DNA from 4 places in the Peribacillus sp. NJ4 genome. Region 2 is predicted to be linked to each of the others. Evidence: a T-box and tRNA genes for the amino acid it is inferred to sense, from the RefSeq annotation. Region 2 holds a T-box; the other regions hold tRNA genes.
What was found. The T-box of region 2 lies ahead of argS (arginine--tRNA ligase). A T-box ahead of a tRNA ligase gene usually reads a tRNA of that ligase, here a tRNA-Arg.

Region 1 (4,713 bases), 810 kb from region 2:
AGGGTGAAACGAAACCACCAGAGCCGTTCAATGAAGGGTCGCTTCTTTCGGCAATGGAAAACCCTGCTCGTTTCATGGCAGGGGAAAGCAAGGAACTCATTAAGACTCTGGGTGAAACTGGCGGGATTGGGACTGTTGCAACACGTGCTGACGTTATTGAAAAATTGTTCAATAGCTTCCTGATTGAAAAGAGAGGGAAGGGCCTTCATGTAACTTCGAAAGGTAAACAACTCCTTCAATTGGCACCTGAAGACTTACGATCTCCAGCACTGACAGCTCAATGGGAGCAAAAGTTAACAGCGATTGCCAAAGGACAGCTACCAAAACAGGCATTCATCGGCGATATGCGCGACTATGCCAAAAATATCGTACAAGAAATCAAAAATAGTGACCAAAAGTTCAAGCATGATAACGTGTCAGGAACGAAATGTCCTGATTGCGGCAAGCTGATGCTTGAAGTGAATAGTAAAAAGGGAAAAATGCTTGTCTGTCAGGATCGTGAATGTGGCCACAAAAAAGGTGTTTCACGTGTAACAAATGCCAGATGTCCACAATGTCACAAAAAGATGGAAATGCGCGGTCAAGGAGAAGCACAGACATTCACCTGTAAATGCGGTTTTCACGAAAAACTTTCTTCTTACAATAAACGAAGAGGGCAAAATAAAAATCAAAAAGTATCAAAAAATGAAGTCTCCAATTATATGAAAAAGCAAAATAAAGAAGAGCCGATCAATACTGCCTTAGCGGATGCTTTGGCCAAACTGAAATTCGATAAATAAAAGAAAAGGGTCCTTCACTTTTAGCTTAATAGTGAAAGGGCCCTTTTTTATGGGGTTATTTGCATGGGGCAGGGTGGGCAAATTTCCTTGTCGGCAGGTCCATCTTTCCAGACAAAAGATTGCCGCTTGATGAAGTGGCGAAATTCATATAAAAGTAAAAGATAGCAGAAAAGGATGGAGCATTCGCTCCATCCTTTTCCATATATCACTGCTTCGGTTAAATTTCATTCAGTACGGTGCCGTGTAATTCATATTCAAGTGTTTCGTCAGTTGTGTGTGTGTGTTTATCCGTATCTGCTAGTGTAAGCGTACTGAATGTCTGCTGATCACCCGGACTGAAAATTGCTTCATCATTCTCTGGATTCCATAGGTTGTAAATACTCATGATCAGTATCGTCCTCCTTTGGGCGAGAAGACTAGTAATTCCCTTTTTGGTTATCGACTAACTCTTCAATTGACTCTAACGCTGATCACCGGGACTAAACACCGCTGCGTCATTCTCTTTGTTCCATTGGCCTCTGATTGTACTCATCGTGCACATCATCTCCTTTGGTGAGAATGTCTTACAGTATTTATCTACCCGGATGGGACAGGTTAAAACATATATTTCAAAAAAATATTACTTTTCTGCGGATATTTATATCGAAAAACATCATTAATTAAAACTTCTCTTTAAACAGAGTCAAAAAGTTTTGAACGAAAATTAAATGGTTAATCTCATAATGTATTGATCGCCGATACTTCCGGCTTTTCTCATACCGGTATCTAGAAATCCGACCTTTACATTGGAAGCCCCTCAAAAGCCTAAATAGGTAAGGCCATACCAACAGAAAAAACCCTGTTACGACGCGGAGGTACCGCATTGTAACAGGGTTTTAAAATTAGCGTCCCAGATAGGAATCGAACCTACGACCTACAGCTTAGGAGGCTGTCGCTCTATCCTGCTGAGCTACTGGGACATATAAAAAAAGTCGACGACTTATTTATTATATTTCTTATAGGCAAACTTTTCAAGTTAATAGCAATAATAATTATGAAAAAAATCATCTAAATGCTTAGCTGGTCTCTTGTTTCTGTATTTCCTTTTTTTTCGTAAAATGGAATACTTTATTATTTGCTGGTTTTCTGGTACTATTATACTAGAAAAAAATAGGAGAATGATAGTGAGAAAATACAGAGTTTTACTGTTTGTGGCATTGCTGGGGATGTTAATTTTACCTGCATGCTCACAAGGGATTTTAGAGGGTATAGGCAAAAAGACGGCTGCGCCGATTGCGGAAGATGACATTGAAGTGGTTGAGGCAGCGGAGAATGGCACCGGACAGGATTCAAAGGACGACCCGGAACAAATCGATACGAGAAACTGGATAAGGGCCGATTCCGCGGTTCAGTTTCCAATATTGATGTATCATAGCATTTCTGAAGGTAATGGCCTTCGGGTTCCAAGAGAGGAATTCCAATCACAAATGACTTGGCTTCGGGAGAATGGTTACTATACATTATCCCCTAAAGAAGCATTCCTCGTTTTAACCGAAAATCGGATGCCAAGTGATAAGTGCGTCTGGCTTACTTTTGATGATGGCTATACAGATAACTACACGGAGGCTTTCCCCATATTAAAAGAATATGATATGAAAGCAACCATCTTCATGATCGGGAAGTCCATTGATAAAGGTCATCACCTGACTGAAACTCAAATGTTGGAGATGAGCAGGAATGGGATTTCGATCGAAAGTCATACTATCAACCATTTGGAGCTGAACCGGATGACGGCAGAGCAGCAAGAATCGGAAATGGTTCAGTCGAAGGAGCTATTCGACCGTATCCTCGATCAGGACACGACAGTAATTTCCTATCCGGTTGGCCGGTATAACGAAGAGAGTCTATGGGTGTCAGAAGAAGCTGGATACAAGATGGCAGTCACCACCGAACCTGGAGGAGCTTCAAGGGACCAAGGGATGCATTCCCTGCATAGGGTTCGGATTTCACCGGGATTATCAGTCGAGGGATTTGCGTCCCTGATTGAAAATGCTTCTAATCACTGAAGGTGGACGGGTCATTTCGAGGCAAGTCAGAAAAATCATATAATAATCGATTCTTACATGGTGTATAATGAAAGGCAGTGAAAATTATATACATATGAACGATTTGGTGTCTTAATGACTTAATAGGGAAGTTGGTGAAATGCCAGCGCGGTCCCGCCACTGTATATGGGAGCCAACGGATGTTTACCACTGTATGAGATATGGGAAGGTGCCGTTGATGATGACCATGAGCCAGGAGACCTGCCAAAATTCGTACACCTGTAACCTACGCGGATGGGAAGGTGTGTGGCAGACCCTAAAGAGTCCGTAATTATATTGTTGCCATACAAGCATCTTCCGTTTAACGGGAGGTGCTTTTGTTTTGGGGTGCATCTTCCGATAATGCGTTTTGTTTATTAGGTGTGAAGAAATTAAAAGAAAAAAAGATTGTGGGGAATGAAAATGAAGAAGATTTTTGGTCTGATACTGGTGATGTTGCTGACTGCAGGTATGATGGTTGGCTGTAGCGAAGCTACTAATGAAGGAAAAGAAAAGCAGGAAACGAATCATGCCAAACAGGAAGTTTTCCCGATTACGATTAAAGATGCAACAGGCGAAAAGGTGACGATAGAACAAAAACCGAAGAAAATCGTTTCGTTGATACCAAGTAATACGGAAGTTGTCTTTGCACTTGGCTTGGGTAAAAAGGTTGTTGGTGTTTCCGACTATGATAATTATCCGGAAGAAACGAAAGAAATTGAAAAAGTTGGCGGAATGGAAATGAACACGGAGATGATTGTCTCTTTGAAGCCCGACCTTGTTCTTGCCCATGCATCCAGTGCCCATAATTCGAATGAGGGTTTACAGCAGCTTAAGGATGCTGGAATTGATGTCCTCGTAGTCAATGATGCACAAAGCTTTGACCAAGTCTATGATTCTATTGATATGATTGGACAGGCAACAGGGGAACATGAAAAGGCAAAAGGAATCGTTACGGACATGAAAACGAAGCTCAAGGATATTCAGGAAAAAGCCAAATCTGTAAAGGAAGCGGATAGGAAGACCGTTTTTGTGGAGGTTTCTCCGTCACCTGAGATATATACACCTGGAAAAAATACCTTCATGAATGAAATGCTTCAAATTATTTCAGCGGAAAATGCAGCTGCTGAATTGGATGGATGGGCAAAAATTGATGAAGAGTCGATGATCGCTGCAAATCCGGATGTCATCATTACAACGTATGGTTATTATACAAAAGATGCAGTAAGTCAAGTGAAGGGCCGAAAAGGATGGCAAGACGTAAATGCTGTGAAGGATGACCAAGTCTTTGATGTCCATTCCGACTTGGTGACCCGTTCCGGTCCACGCTTAATAGAGGGAGTAGAGGAACTTGCCAAATCAGTCTATCCGAACCTATTTGACAACTAAATGGACGATTGCTTATTTGATTGCGTTATTATTTTTGTTATTCGCAATGACGATAGGCATTTCCTTTGGTTCGGTGCCAGTACCGATTCCTGTACTTTTACAAATTATCGGCAAGGAGATTTTTCATTTACCGATTTCAGCTGATCCGGATGTAATGCTTACGAATATTGTGATGAACATCCGCTTGCCGCGTGTGTTGCTAGCGGGTTTTGTTGGGGCATCACTTGCGATTTCGGGAGCGGGATTTCAGGGCCTGCTCCGGAATCCGCTCGCTGACCCTTACACATTAGGTATTTCATCAGGAGCATCAGTCGGTGCTGTATTGACAATATTCTTGAATATATCACTACCATTCATCGGCTTATATACTCTTCCGGCATTGAGCATCGTATGCTCAGTGCTCACGATGTTCTTCGTACTGGCTTTTGCAAAAAAAATGGATCGATCGATGAAAGTGGAAACGATCATTTTAACGGGAATCA
Region 2 (4,713 bases):
CCCCTTTACAGTTTTTTAACTGGTAAATCCTTATAGTCCAAGCCTATCATAAGTAGCATTTGTCGATAATAAACATCTCTCTAAAATCATTTTACTACTGTTGTATTGTCAAAAAATGTTGCCAAGCCTTATTGGAGAACGATATCGAAATCCGATATTTATGAACAGGTTAACCAGTTGTCACTGGTTGGCGTTTTCTCGTTTTTGTTTTTGGGTAAGGTTTTCATGTATGTGCAGGCTAAAGAAAAACTTGTACATGACATTTGTCATCTTCTAGTCATGACACCTGGTACTAATAATTTAAGGTTGATTTCTTTATAATATGAAATAACGACAAATAAAAGGAAGTGCAATTGATTAATGACTATACAAAACACTAAAAACTTGAGAAAACAAATTGCTCCTTTTGAACAATCAACGACAAAGGAAAGTATATGGCAGATCATCAATACATTGGGACCGTTCATCATTTTATGGTACCTAGCATATATAAGTCTTTCCGTTTCTTATTGGTTAACTTTAATTCCAGCTGTGTTGGCTGCTGGCTTCCTGACAAGAATTTTCATTATTTTTCATGATTGTACGCATCATTCATTTTTCAAAAGCCGCCGTGCGAATAGAATAGTCGGGACAATCATGGGTGTTTTGACTTTATTCCCTTTTGATCAATGGGGGCATGAGCATTCTGTGCATCACGCAACAAGCGGTAATTTAGATAAGCGGGGTACAGGAGACATTTGGACCCTTACGGTGGATGAATATTTGGCTGCACCGCTTAAGCTTCGTTTTGCCTATCGTTTTTATCGCAATCCATTGGTTATGTTTGGAATAGGTCCAATTTATGTTTTCCTTCTTAAAAATAGATTTAACCGTAAAGGTGCTAGAAAGAAGGAAAAAATGAATACTTATTTGACGAATGCAATAATCGTTGTTTTAGTGGCATTACTTTGCCTGGCAGTAGGTTGGCAGTCGTTTCTTTTAGTACAAGGTTCCATTTTCATGATTTCTGGTTCAGTGGGCATTTGGCTGTTTTACGTCCAGCATACATTTGAGGACTCTTATTTTGAAGAAAATGAGGAGTGGGAATATGTATTGGCAGCAGTGGAAGGAAGTTCTTTTTATAAGCTTCCAAAACTGATGCAGTTCCTTACTGGTAATATCGGTTACCATCATGTTCACCATTTAAGTCCAAGGGTACCTAACTATAAATTGGAAATGGCGCACAATAATACGCAGCCATTAGAGAACGTACCAACGATTACTCTTGCTACGAGCTTGCGCTCACTCCGTTTCCGTTTATGGGATGAGGAATCCAAGAATTTTATCGGTTTCAAAGACATAAAATATTTAACGAAAAAAAGCGTTTCCGCTCAAGTGAAATCTGAACTGTAACGTTCATGTATCATTTCAGACTCCCTTAATAATCCTTGGATTTGGGGGAGTCTTTACTTCATATAAGCGACTCGATAAAGGAGAGAACTTAAAATGATTCGAATTGTCATTGCAGAGAATCAGCAAATGCTGTTAGAGGCAATAAGTTCTCTACTCAATCTTGAAGAAGATATAGAAATTGTCGGGCAAGCCAGTAATGGAGAAGAAGCGATCACTCTTGTGAACCAATTACAGCCTGATGTTTGTATCATGGATATGGAGATGCCTGTAATGAGCGGACTTGAGGCAGCAGAAGCTTTAAAGTCATTTGAATGCAAAGTGATTATATTAACGACATTTCGAAGGACTGGTTATTTTCAACTTGCGTTAAAAGCTAATGTAAGTGGTTATTTATTGAAGGATGGCCCGAGCGAAGAGTTAGCCTGCTCGATTCGCAGCATAATGGATGGCAAGCGTATATACTCCCCCGAACTTACAGATGAGTCTTCCAACAATAATACCCGGGAAATGGGAGTGTTAGGCCTGTTAGCCGATGGTCAAACCACAAATGAACCATCTAATCAGCAAAGAAACCCAATTGGTACCGTAAGGAAATATTTTTCAACCATCAAGGATAAAATGAAGTTACCGGCTGGTTAGTCATATTGAGACTTAATAACCGGTTGGATCTGAAATCCTGTGTTGACACGTATTTTTAAATTGTGTACGATGGATTAAATCATATATTGAAAATTCTGTGATAAAGAGAGTAGTTCATTTTGAAATGGAAAGCGAGTTAGGGATGGTGTGAGCCTAATGCAGGACGGATGAATGAAGCGCACTTTGGAGAAATTTCTTGAAACGTTTAGTAGGGAACATCGGGGAGTCACCCCGTTAACAATGGAAAGTGGTCACGATTTGTGGCAACTAGAGTGGTACCACGGGAATCCATGCTCTCGTCTCTTATTTAGAGACGGGGGCTTTTTTGTTTTTTTAGGAGGGAAAATGACGATGAATAAAACAATTGCAGCATTAATTTCAACTGCTTTAAACAATGAATTGCCAGCAAGCGAAATAGAAAAATTAATGGAAAAGCCTAAATTAATGGAGTTAGGTGATGTCGCCTTTCCATGCTTTACACTTGCAAAAAAATTTAAAAAATCACCTCAAGTTATTGCGTCTGAAATAGCTGAACAATTAACCGGTCATTTGATCCACGAAGTGAACGTAGTGGGTGGCTATCTGAATATCTTCGTCAATCAAAAGATGGTGACGGAAAATGTGCTGCAAACCATATTAAGTGAGAAGGAGCAGTATGGTTCGAAGCAGCCTGTACAGGAAAATGTCGTGATTGATTATTCATCCCCGAATATTGCCAAGCCTTTTTCCATGGGGCACTTACGCTCAACGGTCATAGGGAATGCACTGGCTAACATTGCTGAAAAAAATGGCTATAATGCCGTGCGTATTAATCATTTAGGGGATTGGGGCACGCAATTCGGCAAATTGATTGTCGCGTATAAGCTGTGGGGAGACAAAGAGGCAATCGAAGCTTCCCCGATTCAAGAATTATTGAAAATCTATGTGAAGTTCCATGCTATGGCTGAAACGGATGAATCGTTGAATGACCAAGCACGCGCTAGCTTCAAGTCGCTTGAAGATGGAGACGAGGAGGCACTGGCACTATGGAAATGGTTCAGGGATGCGTCTCTAAAAGAATTCGATACGATTTATGATTTATTGGGCATCCGTTTTGATTCCTATGCTGGCGAAGCGTTTTACAATGATAAAATGGATGTTGTTGTCGAGGAATTGAATGAAAAAGGCTTACTTACCCTTTCCGAAGGTGCTTATGTCGTGGAATTGGAAGATATGCCGCCTTGCTTGATTACGAAAACGGATGGTGCGACACTATATGCGACGCGTGATTTAGCAGCAGCACTGTATCGTAAAAAGCAGTATGATGCAAAGAAAACATTTTACGTTGTAGGAAACGAACAATCCCTGCACTTTAAACAACTCTTTAACGTCATTGGGAAAATGGGTTACGATTGGTCAAATGACTTACAGCACGTAGCCTTTGGCATGATGTTAAAAGACGGTAAGAAAATGTCGACACGTAAAGGGAAAGTCGTGCTGCTTGCGGATGTATTGGCAGAGGCAATCGAAACTGCAAAGCGCAATATCGAAGAAAAAAATCAGGCACTTGAACAGAAAGAACTGGTTGCGAAACAGGTTGGTGTCGGTGCGGTAATCTTTAATGATTTAAAAAATCACCGCATGAACGATATTGATTTTTCATTAGAGCAAATGATGAATTTTGAGGGAGAAACGGGTCCTTATGTACAGTACACATTTGCGCGAATTTCATCATTGCTTGAAAAAGGTGAATATAAAGAGCAGGCCATCCAATTTGAAGCTTTAGGTGAATATGCTTGGTCAGTACTCCAGCTGCTGGAGCAATATCCAATCATTGTCCAAAAATCATTTGAACAAGCCGACCCATCACAAATCGCGAAATTCAGCTTGCAGTTATCACGCGCATTCAATAAGTATTATGCACATACGAAAATCTTGGTTGAAGATGAATGGAAACAAATGAAGCTCTCATTCGCTTTCTCCGTAGCGATAGTATTAAAGGATGCGCTAAGTTTATTGGGAATTTCAGCGCCGACTAAAATGTAAAGTTAAAACGAATAAAGAATCCATTTTGAAGAAAGATTGATCAAAATGGATTCTTTTTAAATGAAATGGCAAAAAACCCCACTCGATGACATAAAACCATAAGGGGATTTATCATCATTTCAATCGTGATTTCCACGCCAGCCTTTATATCTTTATGTGCATAAAAGTCTATCGTTAAATCTTCTGGATTATAATCGAACGGCGCATTCGGAGTGTAAGAATGATTGAATAGTGATCCATTTCCTAAGGCAACCCTGGTGCAGTGATACTACTTTGTTTTCCAGATGCTGCACGGTAAATGTAGTTTCCAATGTTTCAATCAAGAGTGTTTTGTAGTACTTACGGTATTGATTCAGGAACCTGCAAGAGAGATTGATTGATGGATGAACGGACCGGAAGAAGAAGCTCTTTTTTCAAAAGCAGGCTCTGCTATTAAAATTTGATATGGGAAAAATATGAATAAAATGGATTGACATTCATTGGGAATGTGTTAATATTTATAAAAATGGAACCGGTTCCAAAATTCGCGAATGGATGAATGAAATGGTTAAACGAGAAAATTCAAAAGTTACAATTTACGATGTCGCTAGAGAAGCAGGTGTTTCAAAAACCTCCGTTTCCCGGTATTTAGGGGGGAGATATAATGAACTCTCTGAC
Region 3 (4,713 bases), 630 kb from region 2:
AAATTTTGCGGATATAGCAAAACAAGAGGGGGCAACTGCATTACAACAAAAATCTTCTGTTGTCATTGGGAAAGGTAAAGGGGAAAGTATCGAAGAAGCATATACTGAATTAGAACAAAATGCAGCGTTACCACTTTATATCGGGCATATTAACTCCTTCATTTTAAGTGAGAATGTAATCAAAAAGAAAATGAAGGATTTCATTGAATATGTAGGGAAAGAGCCCTTATTGCGATACAATTCTTGGTTGTTTGTTACAAACGAGGATATTAAAAAGGTGTTTGACAGTGATAGTTTCTTTAATCTTCCTAACTTATTCACGATCATTCAAAGGCCAGAGACCCTTATTAATGAGAACTATTTTATTTCCCCGTTAAAATTCAGTGAACTGGTTTCGGAATTTTATCAACCGGTTGGTTCCATTTTAATTCCCTCTATGGTCATAAATGAGCATCATTATTCAGAGGACGGGAAAGAAAAAAAGATACCATCGTTGAATGGCGGCTATGTATTATCAAAACAACAATACAAAGGGTTCGTAAGTAAACAAGATTTGATCGGTTTAAAATGGGTTGAAAACAAGGCGACAGTAATGTTTTTTTCTCTGGACAAACAAAAGGTAAGTGTTGAAATCATGGATCCCAAAACAAACATCATAGTATTGGAACAACAAAAGAAACCTTTGTATGATTTAGAGGTTAGAGCAAATGGAATATTGAAACAAAATATAGATAACTTGGATATGGGAAAAATCGAAAAAAAAGTAGAAATAAAAGTTAAGCAAGATATTTTGAAGACATTGGAGACGGGGGGGGAAATCAATACAGACCTTTTTAACATAAGTGAAAAGGCATACAGATACCATGTCAATAAGTGGGATAATAAAATTATAAATTCCTTTGATAAGACTTCAATAAATAACATAAAAGTTAATATCCATATTGAACATAGTGAAAATTACAAACGTTAGTTTATAAGTTTCGGGTTATTGCAGATGAGGGAGTTGTGTTAGACTTAACTTATCAGGAAAATTCAGCGGCCGTTGTTGATTATGAAAGGCAGCGCTGAATTCATCCGTTTGGCACTGGAGAAGAAGTGGCTTTTACATATAACAAGTTACAGCAAATTCTTGCTTTGCCCCAAAAGGGCTCTCATGCCGATAAAATAAAAAAGGGTGAAATGAAAAAATGAAGACAGTAATCATTGCAACGAAAAATAAAGGGAAAGCCAAGGAATTCGAAAGCTTGTTCTCTGCTAAAGGATATGAAGTCAAAACGCTTCTCGATGTACCGGATGCACCGGATGTGGAGGAAACAGGTACAACCTTTGAAGAAAATGCAATACTGAAAGCAGAGGCCATAGCCCATCAGCTAGGCCACTTTGTCATTGCGGATGATTCCGGATTGATTGTAGATGCATTGGATGGCCGTCCGGGCGTATATTCTGCCCGCTATGCTGGAGAGTCCAAGAGTGATGAAGCGAACACGGAAAAAGTCCTCGGGGAACTGGAAGGCGTCCCGGAAGAGGAAAGAACAGCGAGATTCTATTGCGCCTTGGCCCTCGCGTCACCCAACCAGGAAACGATTACGGTTTCGGGAACGATGGAAGGTTTGATTACAGAACAGCCTTCAGGAACGAATGGATTTGGTTATGATCCAATCTTTTTTGTTAAAGAACAGGGTAAAACAAACGCCGAATTGACAAAAGAGGAAAAAAACCAAATCAGCCACCGTGCCCACGCATTGAGGGCCCTAGATGAAAAACTTGATTTATTTCTAAAAAGGGAAGAAGGAATGTGACGATGAAAGTGCTAATAATGAGTGACAGTCATGGCCTAACTCATGAAATAAGCATGATAATCGACCGTCATAAACAAGAAGTTGCTGCCATGATCCATTGTGGTGATTCAGAATTGGAAAGAAATGATCCCCACATGGCGGACTTCTTAGCTGTTCGTGGGAATTGTGATTATGATTCGGCATATCCGACTGACATTGTGGAGTACATCGCAGGCAAGCGTTTCTTCATTACGCATGGACATCTCTATAACATAAAGATGACCCTGATGAATTTATCTTATAAAAGTGAAGAGGCCGAAGCGGATATTATTTGCTTTGGTCACTCCCACGCTGCAGGTTCCGAATCGATTGACGGCAAGCTCTTCATCAACCCGGGAAGCATACGCCAGCCGCGTGGAAGAAAAGAGAAAACCTATGCCATTTTGGAAATGGGAACAGGCAAACTTGAAATCACCTATTATGACCTTGAAGGAAAAATCGTTGAAGAATTAAGAAATGCTTATCAAATGGAATGAATTCATGTATAATGAACAGGAAGCGTTTTTCCCCGCTTCCTGGTACATAAAAAAAGAAAAAAACTTTTTATGAAAAACCGTTGACTTTCTTTTGATATCCTACTATAATAAGAAGTGTCCTAAGGGAACAGTTAAGGTAATACATAAGTTTTACCGCAACTTATATCATAAATGTCTCAGTAGCTCAGCTGGATAGAGCAACGCCCTTCTAAGGCGTCGGTCGGGAGTTCGAATCTCTCCTGGGACACTAACTTAAAAAAGCCAAAACCTTAAAAGGTTTTGGCTTTTTTACTTTTTGCTTTAAGTGAACGAAAATATGGGATGAATATAGAAAGAATGCCTTTCGATTTGCATCCTTTGAACCATTATTGTCCCGTTTTGACGATAAGAAGTTTTTTATTTCATATTTATCGCAGGTGGATGCTCTTTTTATGTCGAACTTGTTATAAATAAGGAGTTGTTTAAATGAATAAAGATAGATTGTTCAAGTTCATTCAAACTTCCACTCGGGGCAATTTCTTCTCAGTCGAAATATCCGAAGATGGAACTAAAGTAGTCCAATTAGCCAAAGAGTTAGAAAAAGAAGGAAGAATCAAGTTGAGGGAATGCACACGAAAAGATCAAGGTGTTTATCTGGAAGGAATACTTAAGTTTGTGCCTAGCTAATACTTAATGAGCTTTAACGAAGGACTTATACTACGAATTTCATTTGCGCCATGGAAAAAAGGCATCCAACATTGGATGCCTTTTTCTATTTTAATCAAGTCCTATTTAATGTTTGAAGATTTTTTTTAATGGTTTCACGGTTTTTGATTATTGCCGTCTTCAATTCTTCAACGGGTGAACTTTTATCATCTTCTTCACTAAGTTGCTGCACGCTTGATTGGTTTTGTATAAGTATTTCAATCGTATCCTGTAATTCTGGCAGTGATACCTTGAATTGTTCAGATAAATGATGTAATGCCTTATGTAAATCGGGGTTATGGATTGAAGAAACAATCCCTTCATGTTCATCTTTCAATGTTAATCCTCCTCTAAGCTTATTCGCGCTTATATAGCATATTATTGAGGATAGATAATTATACAATGAAGGCTCTATTTCGACATGGGAAATTACACTCATTATTCAATGGATTATACCGGCATAGTGCCATGGAATCATGAACTTGGTTGAAATCAGTAAAAGCTCAATCCCCCGACTCCTTGCTTGCAATGCCTGAATACTTTAGTGTAATTATAAATAAATCAGAAAAAACATTGACATATAGCAAACAAATTAATAATATGTTTATTATATTATAAACTTTATGGGGAAGTGTTTGTTTGATGAAGGACGCTGAAATGTTTTGGAGTGCATCTCAGGATGAGCTTAAACAAGGGTATAGCGAAGAAGGGCATCAATATATTTGTTTACTATGCGGAAATGCAATTGAAAAGGGGATAGTATACCCGAAAGATGGGGTTCTTTATGAAGCTGAGAGGTATATGCGAATTCATATTGAACATGCACACAACTCCGTTTTTGAATACTTGATTGATCTCGATAAAAAACTTACAGGGCTTACTGATCACCAAAATCGTCTCCTTCGCCTTTTTTATCAAGGGAAAAATGATGCTGAGGTTCAGGAGGAAATGGGAATTGGAAGTCCTTCCACAATTCGGAACCATCGCTTTGTGTTAAAAGAGAAAGAGCGTCAGGCTAAGTTGTTTTTAGCGCTGATGGAACTTTTGAAAGATAAAGATGAACATGCACCGGCATTTATCCCCCTTCATCAAAAAGCAAGGATGGTCGATGATCGTTATAACGTTACCGAGGATGAAAAGATGGCTGTACTGAAAAAGTATTTCCCTAAAGGCAGTAAGGATGCATTAAAGTCTTTCCCGCCAAAGGAAAAACAAAGGCTGATCATTCTCCAAGAAATTATGAACCGTTTTGAAAATGAGCGAAAATACGAAGAAAAGGAAATCAATCAAATATTGGGTGCCGTTTATCATGATCATGTTCTTTTGAGGAGATATTTAATAGAATATGGATTCTTGGATAGAAAGCCTGATGGGAGCCAATATTGGCTGAAGAAATGATGACTGGAGGCAAGGAAGATGGATCGTAAAAAAGAATTGAAGCAATTATATAAAGAAACGAAAGTTGAAGCGGGTGTATACCAAATAAGAAATACGGTAAATAATAAAGTCTTTATCGGGAGCACCAGAAATTTAAAGACGTTGAAGGGGAAACAATTTGAATTGGAAATGGGAACAAACACCAATAAAGTGCTGCAAGGTGAGTGGAATCAATATGGGAAAGAGGCTTTTTCTTTTGAAGTACTGGAGGTAATGAAGCCGAAAGAAACAGGAATTTTCGATGCTAAACGGGAATTGAAAAAACTTGAAGAATTGTG
Region 4 (4,713 bases), 570 kb from region 2:
TCTAACTTATCCAGGATTTCAATCCCTTCATCAGTCAGCGACATGCCAGAACTGAATATGTTAACCAGGTTCTGACTTTTCAGAAAATCAACCTCGCTCCTAAGCGTCCGCTCTGTCAAATTAAGGCTTACGGCCAGACTTCGCCTTCCAACTGGCTGCATCATTTTGATATAACGCAGGATATCATATCTTTTTTGCATAACCATAAGGAAATCAGGTAATAATTTTCTTTGTACCTCGAGTAATGTACGCATATTTAAAACTCCTAAAAAAGTTAAGTTGGACACATAATGTCCCACGTAGTCATTTTCTGTCCCACTTAAAACAAAAAAATATTCCTGCTACATATTTTATTCTAGCAGGAACGGAATGTTTCTTCAAATGATTTGAAAAATTATTTTTCCAAAAGCCTATTTAGAGCTGATTTATCAACATTTCCGAATTGAACGATATCATCTTTCCATTCTACAACAGGGATCATCAAGCCGAATTTCTCAAGCAAATCATCATCGGTATGGATATCGATTTCCTTATATCCTATGCCTGACTCAAATTTCACTTCTTCAAGTATCTGCTTGGCCTTATCACATAATGGACATTTATCCCGACTATATAAAACAAACGCATTTGATTCCAAACCACTCATCCTTTTCAATCATATCTTTTTCGTTTAGATGAAGAAGGGATTCCTAATTGTTCCCGGTATTTGGCAACGGTTCGACGTGCGAGGATAATTCCATGCTCCGCTTTCAATCGTTCCGCCAAGTCTTGATCCGAAAGCGGCTTTTGTTTATTTTCACCATTGATGGCTGCCTGGAGGCTCTTTTTTGCTTGCATGCCCGACATATCCTCATCAAGGCCGACTGACTGTAAAGAAGTAGTGAAAAATATCCGCATCTCTATCGTGCCAAATGGCGTCTGCACGTATTTCCCTTTAACGGCCCGGCTTACTGTGGACTCATGTATACCAAGCTCGTCGGCGACTTCCTTCATCGTCATCGGCTTCAAATAGTTCAAGCCATGATGAAAGCACGCCGGCTGTTTTTCGACGATGCATTGAATAACCTTCAGTATCGTTTCTTTTCTCTGTTGGATCCCTCTAGAGATCCATTGATACTCCTGCCACTTATCCTGGATAAACTTTTGCACTCCCTGGTCCTTATGGCTCTTCATTCGGTTTAAATACCCTTTATCCACATTAAGATTGGGAGAGTTGCCGTCATAGTTCCCGACAAGCAGTATCCCATCACGAACTTCCACGACCACGTCCGGCACTATATAAGAAGGTTTTTCCTGAAAAAATAGTGAAGCTGGACGCGGGTTCAACGTCTGGACATAATCAAATACTTCTTGAATCTCCTTCATTGTAACACCGATTTTCTTACTTAAGTCTTTCCAACGCTTTTCAGCAAAATCGAGGAAATGGTTTTCTATGATCGATTCTGCCAGCTGATTCACCCCTTCTGCTTTTACCTGAAGCAAAAGGCACTCTTGGAGATTTCTTGCTGCAATTCCATGTGGCTCGAGTTGCTGTAAAATCGAAAGGCTCTCTTCCAACACGACTGAAGAAATCCCTGGAACACATATATCCTCCAGCTGAGTCCTTAAGTAACCGTTTTCATCAAGATTATGAATTAATAGCAGCATTGCCTTCTGCTGCTCACCGGAAAGTTGCTGGTGATTCACCTGGGACATGACATGCTGTTCAAGCGATAGAGTATCTTCACTGATCTGTTCAATCCAATAGTTGGCATCATACGTATTTTTAAGAGTACGTTTACCCTTTTTCCGGTCAAAGGTTGGCTGAAATAAAGCCGATGTTGGCTGATCTAGGGACAGTAATGGATTTTCCGCCATTTTATTTTCTAAGAAAGCCGATAGCTCCTGTGAGGAGTATTGCAGCAATGTAATAGCCTGCATTAGCTCCTGGGTCATTGCCATCTTTAATGTTTGCTGTTGAAAAAGTCCTGCTTTCATATTCATACTCATCGATTCATCCCTCCCCCACTCCATTCTACATTATCAGGAGAAAATTCTACACAAAAACCCATGAAAACGCTTACGTTTTTTTCTGAATAGTGTATTTGTTTTAAATACTATATGTTAGAAATGTAATTTTCACAACTACTTTTATTGAAAAATCACCATTTTTCAAAGGGGTGGGCCAATATTTTCCAAAAAAGCTGACATAGCAAGATTCGATGGAATTTTACGGAAATCGAGTAAATCCATCAAAAACCGCAAGAACCCAATTGATGCAACCTTTTAAAAATGGCCAATAAAAAATCCCCCACTTTATTAAGCAGAAGATTGGTAATGCCCTCGGCAGGAATCGAACCTGCATTTCAAGCTTCGGAGGCTTGCGTTCTATCCGTTGCACTACGAGGGCGTAATAGAAAATATTTTTTCGACAGACTTCATTATATGATAGAATCCCATCCTTTGCAAGGGTTATCAGGTTTAAAAATTCGCCTTTTGGGTATTATGGGTAATGTGGAAATTCATCCCTGTGCGGCATAATATATAAAGTAATCTATCAGGAAGGAGCCTTGGCCAGAAAATTGTCGAACAAATTATCCATTATAGGGTTTGTTTTGTTTGACCTAAATTGACCAAAAAGTGTATCATACATACATAAAGAATTTAAATGATTCTCTTAATCGAAGGAGGAAATGAACATGAATTTAATTCCTACAGTTATCGAACAAACAAGTCGTGGGGAGCGTGCCTACGATATTTACTCCCGTTTATTAAAGGACCGGATCATTATGCTAGGAAGTGCAATTGACGATAATGTTTCCAACTCAATTGTAGCTCAATTACTATTTTTAGAAGCAGAAAATCCTGAAAAAGATATCACTCTATATATCAACAGCCCCGGTGGAAGCATCACTTCCGGTATGGCCATTTACGATACTATGCAATATATCAAACCTAATGTATCCACTGTATGCATCGGTATGGCTGCTTCCATGGGTGCATTCCTATTGGCAGCTGGTGAAAAAGGCAAACGTTATGCGTTGCCAAATAGTGAAGTCATGATTCACCAACCACTTGGAGGAGCTCAAGGTCAAGCTACTGAAATTGAAATTGCAGCCCGCCGTATCCTTCACTTGAAAGATAAACTGAACCAAATATTAGCAGAACGTACTGGTCAACCTATTGAAGTCCTTCAAAGAGATACGGAGCGTGATAACTTCATGACTTCCGAAAGGGCTCTTGAATATGGATTGATTGACAAAGTAATCACACGCAGCGCTCTTGATGATAAAAAAGACTCTAAATAATAATTATTATACAAAAGCTCCGGAAGCCGTCTTAAGCGACTTTCGGAGCTTTTTTTCTTAATCTGAAAAATCATAAAAGAAAAGGATGCACTTTTAGGCATCCTCTTTTTTTAACCCTCTTGCTGAACGAACTCTTCCAATGCCTCTAATGCTTCTTTTTCATCGCGTCCTTCGACGATTAACTTCACGGACACGCCAGAACTGATGGCAAGGCTCATTAATCCCATTATACTTTTTGCATTCACTTTCTTTCCTTCTTTTTCAAGAAAAACATCTGAATGAAAGCGGTTAGCTTCTTGTACAAAAAGAGCCGCCGGCCGGGCTTGTAAACCCGTTTTCAATTTTACCTCAACTTGTTTTTCCACCATCTTGATCTCCCCTGTTAGCTTTATTTTTTCGCAGAAATAGCCTCTCCCCCACGGAGCCTGTCAGCTATTTCATCAATCTTTCGCAATCTGTGATTAATTCCGGACTTACTGATGTTTCCTCCGGATACCATTTCTCCAAGTTCCTTTAAGGTTATATCCTGAAATGCTATCCTAAGCTCCGCAATTTCCCGAAGCTTATCCGGTAAAATGCTTAGTCCCACCGTATCCTCAATGTAATGGATATTTTCAACCTGGCGCAATGAGGCACCAATCGTTTTGTTCAAATTGGCTGTTTCACAATTCACAAGTCGATTCACTGAATTACGCATATCACGGACAATCCGTACATCCTCGAACCTTAATAAAGCTGAATGGGCACCAACTATACTTAAAAACTCGGCAATCTTTTCGGCTTCTTTCAAATAAATGATGTACCCTTTTTTGCGTTCAAGCGTCTTGGCCTTCAAGCCAAACTTATTCATTAGCTCACAAAGGGCATCATTGTGCTCTTTATAAAGTGAGAAAATCTCAAGGTGATAGGAAGACGTTTCCGGATTGTTTACCGAACCCCCCGCAAGAAATGCACCTCTTAGGTATGAACGCTTACAGCATTTCTTCCCAACAATAGTATCGGATATGGCATGGAGAATTTCAAAGCCATCGCCTAAAATTTCCAAATCGGTTAAAATCCGCTGCCCTCCTGATGACATCCTGACAATATAAACATTATTCTTTTTAAGCTTCATCTTTTTACGGACCAAAAGCTCGACCTGGACCTCATAACTTTTTTTCAGCAGCGTATAAATCCTTCTGGCAATCGCAGCATTTTCAGTTTGAATATCCACAACAAGCTTCCGATTAGAAAATGAAAGGGATCCGTTCATCCGGATAAGCGCACACAATTCCGCTTTTCCACAGCAATCCTTTCCCTCTAATGTAGTAAGCTCTTTTTTAGTTTCTGAAGCAAAAGACATCCATTTCACCCCCAATCGAACGCAGGTAATCTATTTTTATCAATCAAAAAACCGTCCCCGCTTATATCTACGGAACTATGTGGC

Region 1: it encodes a tRNA-Arg, which carries the amino acid that the T-box ahead of argS (arginine--tRNA ligase) is inferred to sense. The anticodon was not compared.
Region 3: it encodes a tRNA-Arg, which carries the amino acid that the T-box ahead of argS (arginine--tRNA ligase) is inferred to sense. The anticodon was not compared.
Region 4: it encodes a tRNA-Arg, which carries the amino acid that the T-box ahead of argS (arginine--tRNA ligase) is inferred to sense. The anticodon was not compared.

What each region holds. Positions count from the first base shown of each region.
Region 1 covers NZ_JAUCFQ010000001.1:221,510-226,222, forward strand. Annotated here, with positions in the region: gene QUF94_RS01090 (DNA topoisomerase III) at 1-779, shown strand, start outside; gene QUF94_RS01095 (hypothetical protein) at 997-1,164, opposite strand; tRNA gene QUF94_RS01100 (tRNA-Arg) at 1,665-1,738, opposite strand; gene QUF94_RS01105 (polysaccharide deacetylase family protein) at 1,985-2,824, shown strand; cobalamin riboswitch at 2,912-3,086, shown strand; gene QUF94_RS01110 (ABC transporter substrate-binding protein) at 3,266-4,231, shown strand; gene QUF94_RS01115 (FecCD family ABC transporter permease) at 4,194-4,713, shown strand, end outside.
Region 2 covers NZ_JAUCFQ010000001.1:1,028,514-1,033,226, forward strand. Annotated here, with positions in the region: gene QUF94_RS05220 (hypothetical protein) at 106-321, shown strand; gene desA (Delta(5) desaturase DesA) at 361-1,392, shown strand; gene QUF94_RS05230 (response regulator) at 1,486-2,031, shown strand; T-box leader at 2,120-2,338, shown strand; gene argS (arginine--tRNA ligase) at 2,377-4,056, shown strand; partial or broken gene QUF94_RS05240 (SET domain-containing protein-lysine N-methyltransferase) at 4,097-4,315, opposite strand; gene QUF94_RS05245 (LacI family DNA-binding transcriptional regulator) at 4,600-4,713, shown strand, end outside.
Region 3 covers NZ_JAUCFQ010000001.1:1,658,599-1,663,311, forward strand. Annotated here, with positions in the region: gene QUF94_RS08320 (Ger(x)C family spore germination protein) at 1-970, shown strand, start outside; gene QUF94_RS08325 (XTP/dITP diphosphatase) at 1,188-1,799, shown strand; gene QUF94_RS08330 (metallophosphoesterase) at 1,802-2,314, shown strand; tRNA gene QUF94_RS08335 (tRNA-Arg) at 2,488-2,561, shown strand; gene QUF94_RS08340 (hypothetical protein) at 2,780-2,980, shown strand; gene QUF94_RS08345 (hypothetical protein) at 3,075-3,335, opposite strand; gene QUF94_RS08350 (DUF2087 domain-containing protein) at 3,641-4,396, shown strand; gene QUF94_RS08355 (GIY-YIG nuclease family protein) at 4,415-4,713, shown strand, end outside.
Region 4 covers NZ_JAUCFQ010000001.1:460,050-464,762, reverse strand. Annotated here, with positions in the region: gene QUF94_RS02275 (sugar-binding transcriptional regulator) at 1-254, opposite strand, end outside; gene QUF94_RS02270 (glutaredoxin family protein) at 395-646, opposite strand; gene rpoN (RNA polymerase factor sigma-54) at 652-1,989, opposite strand; tRNA gene QUF94_RS02260 (tRNA-Arg) at 2,318-2,389, opposite strand; gene clpP (ATP-dependent Clp endopeptidase proteolytic subunit ClpP) at 2,679-3,287, shown strand; gene QUF94_RS02250 (HPr family phosphocarrier protein) at 3,398-3,655, opposite strand; gene whiA (DNA-binding protein WhiA) at 3,676-4,629, opposite strand; gene QUF94_RS02240 (gluconeogenesis factor YvcK family protein) at 4,697-4,713, opposite strand, start outside.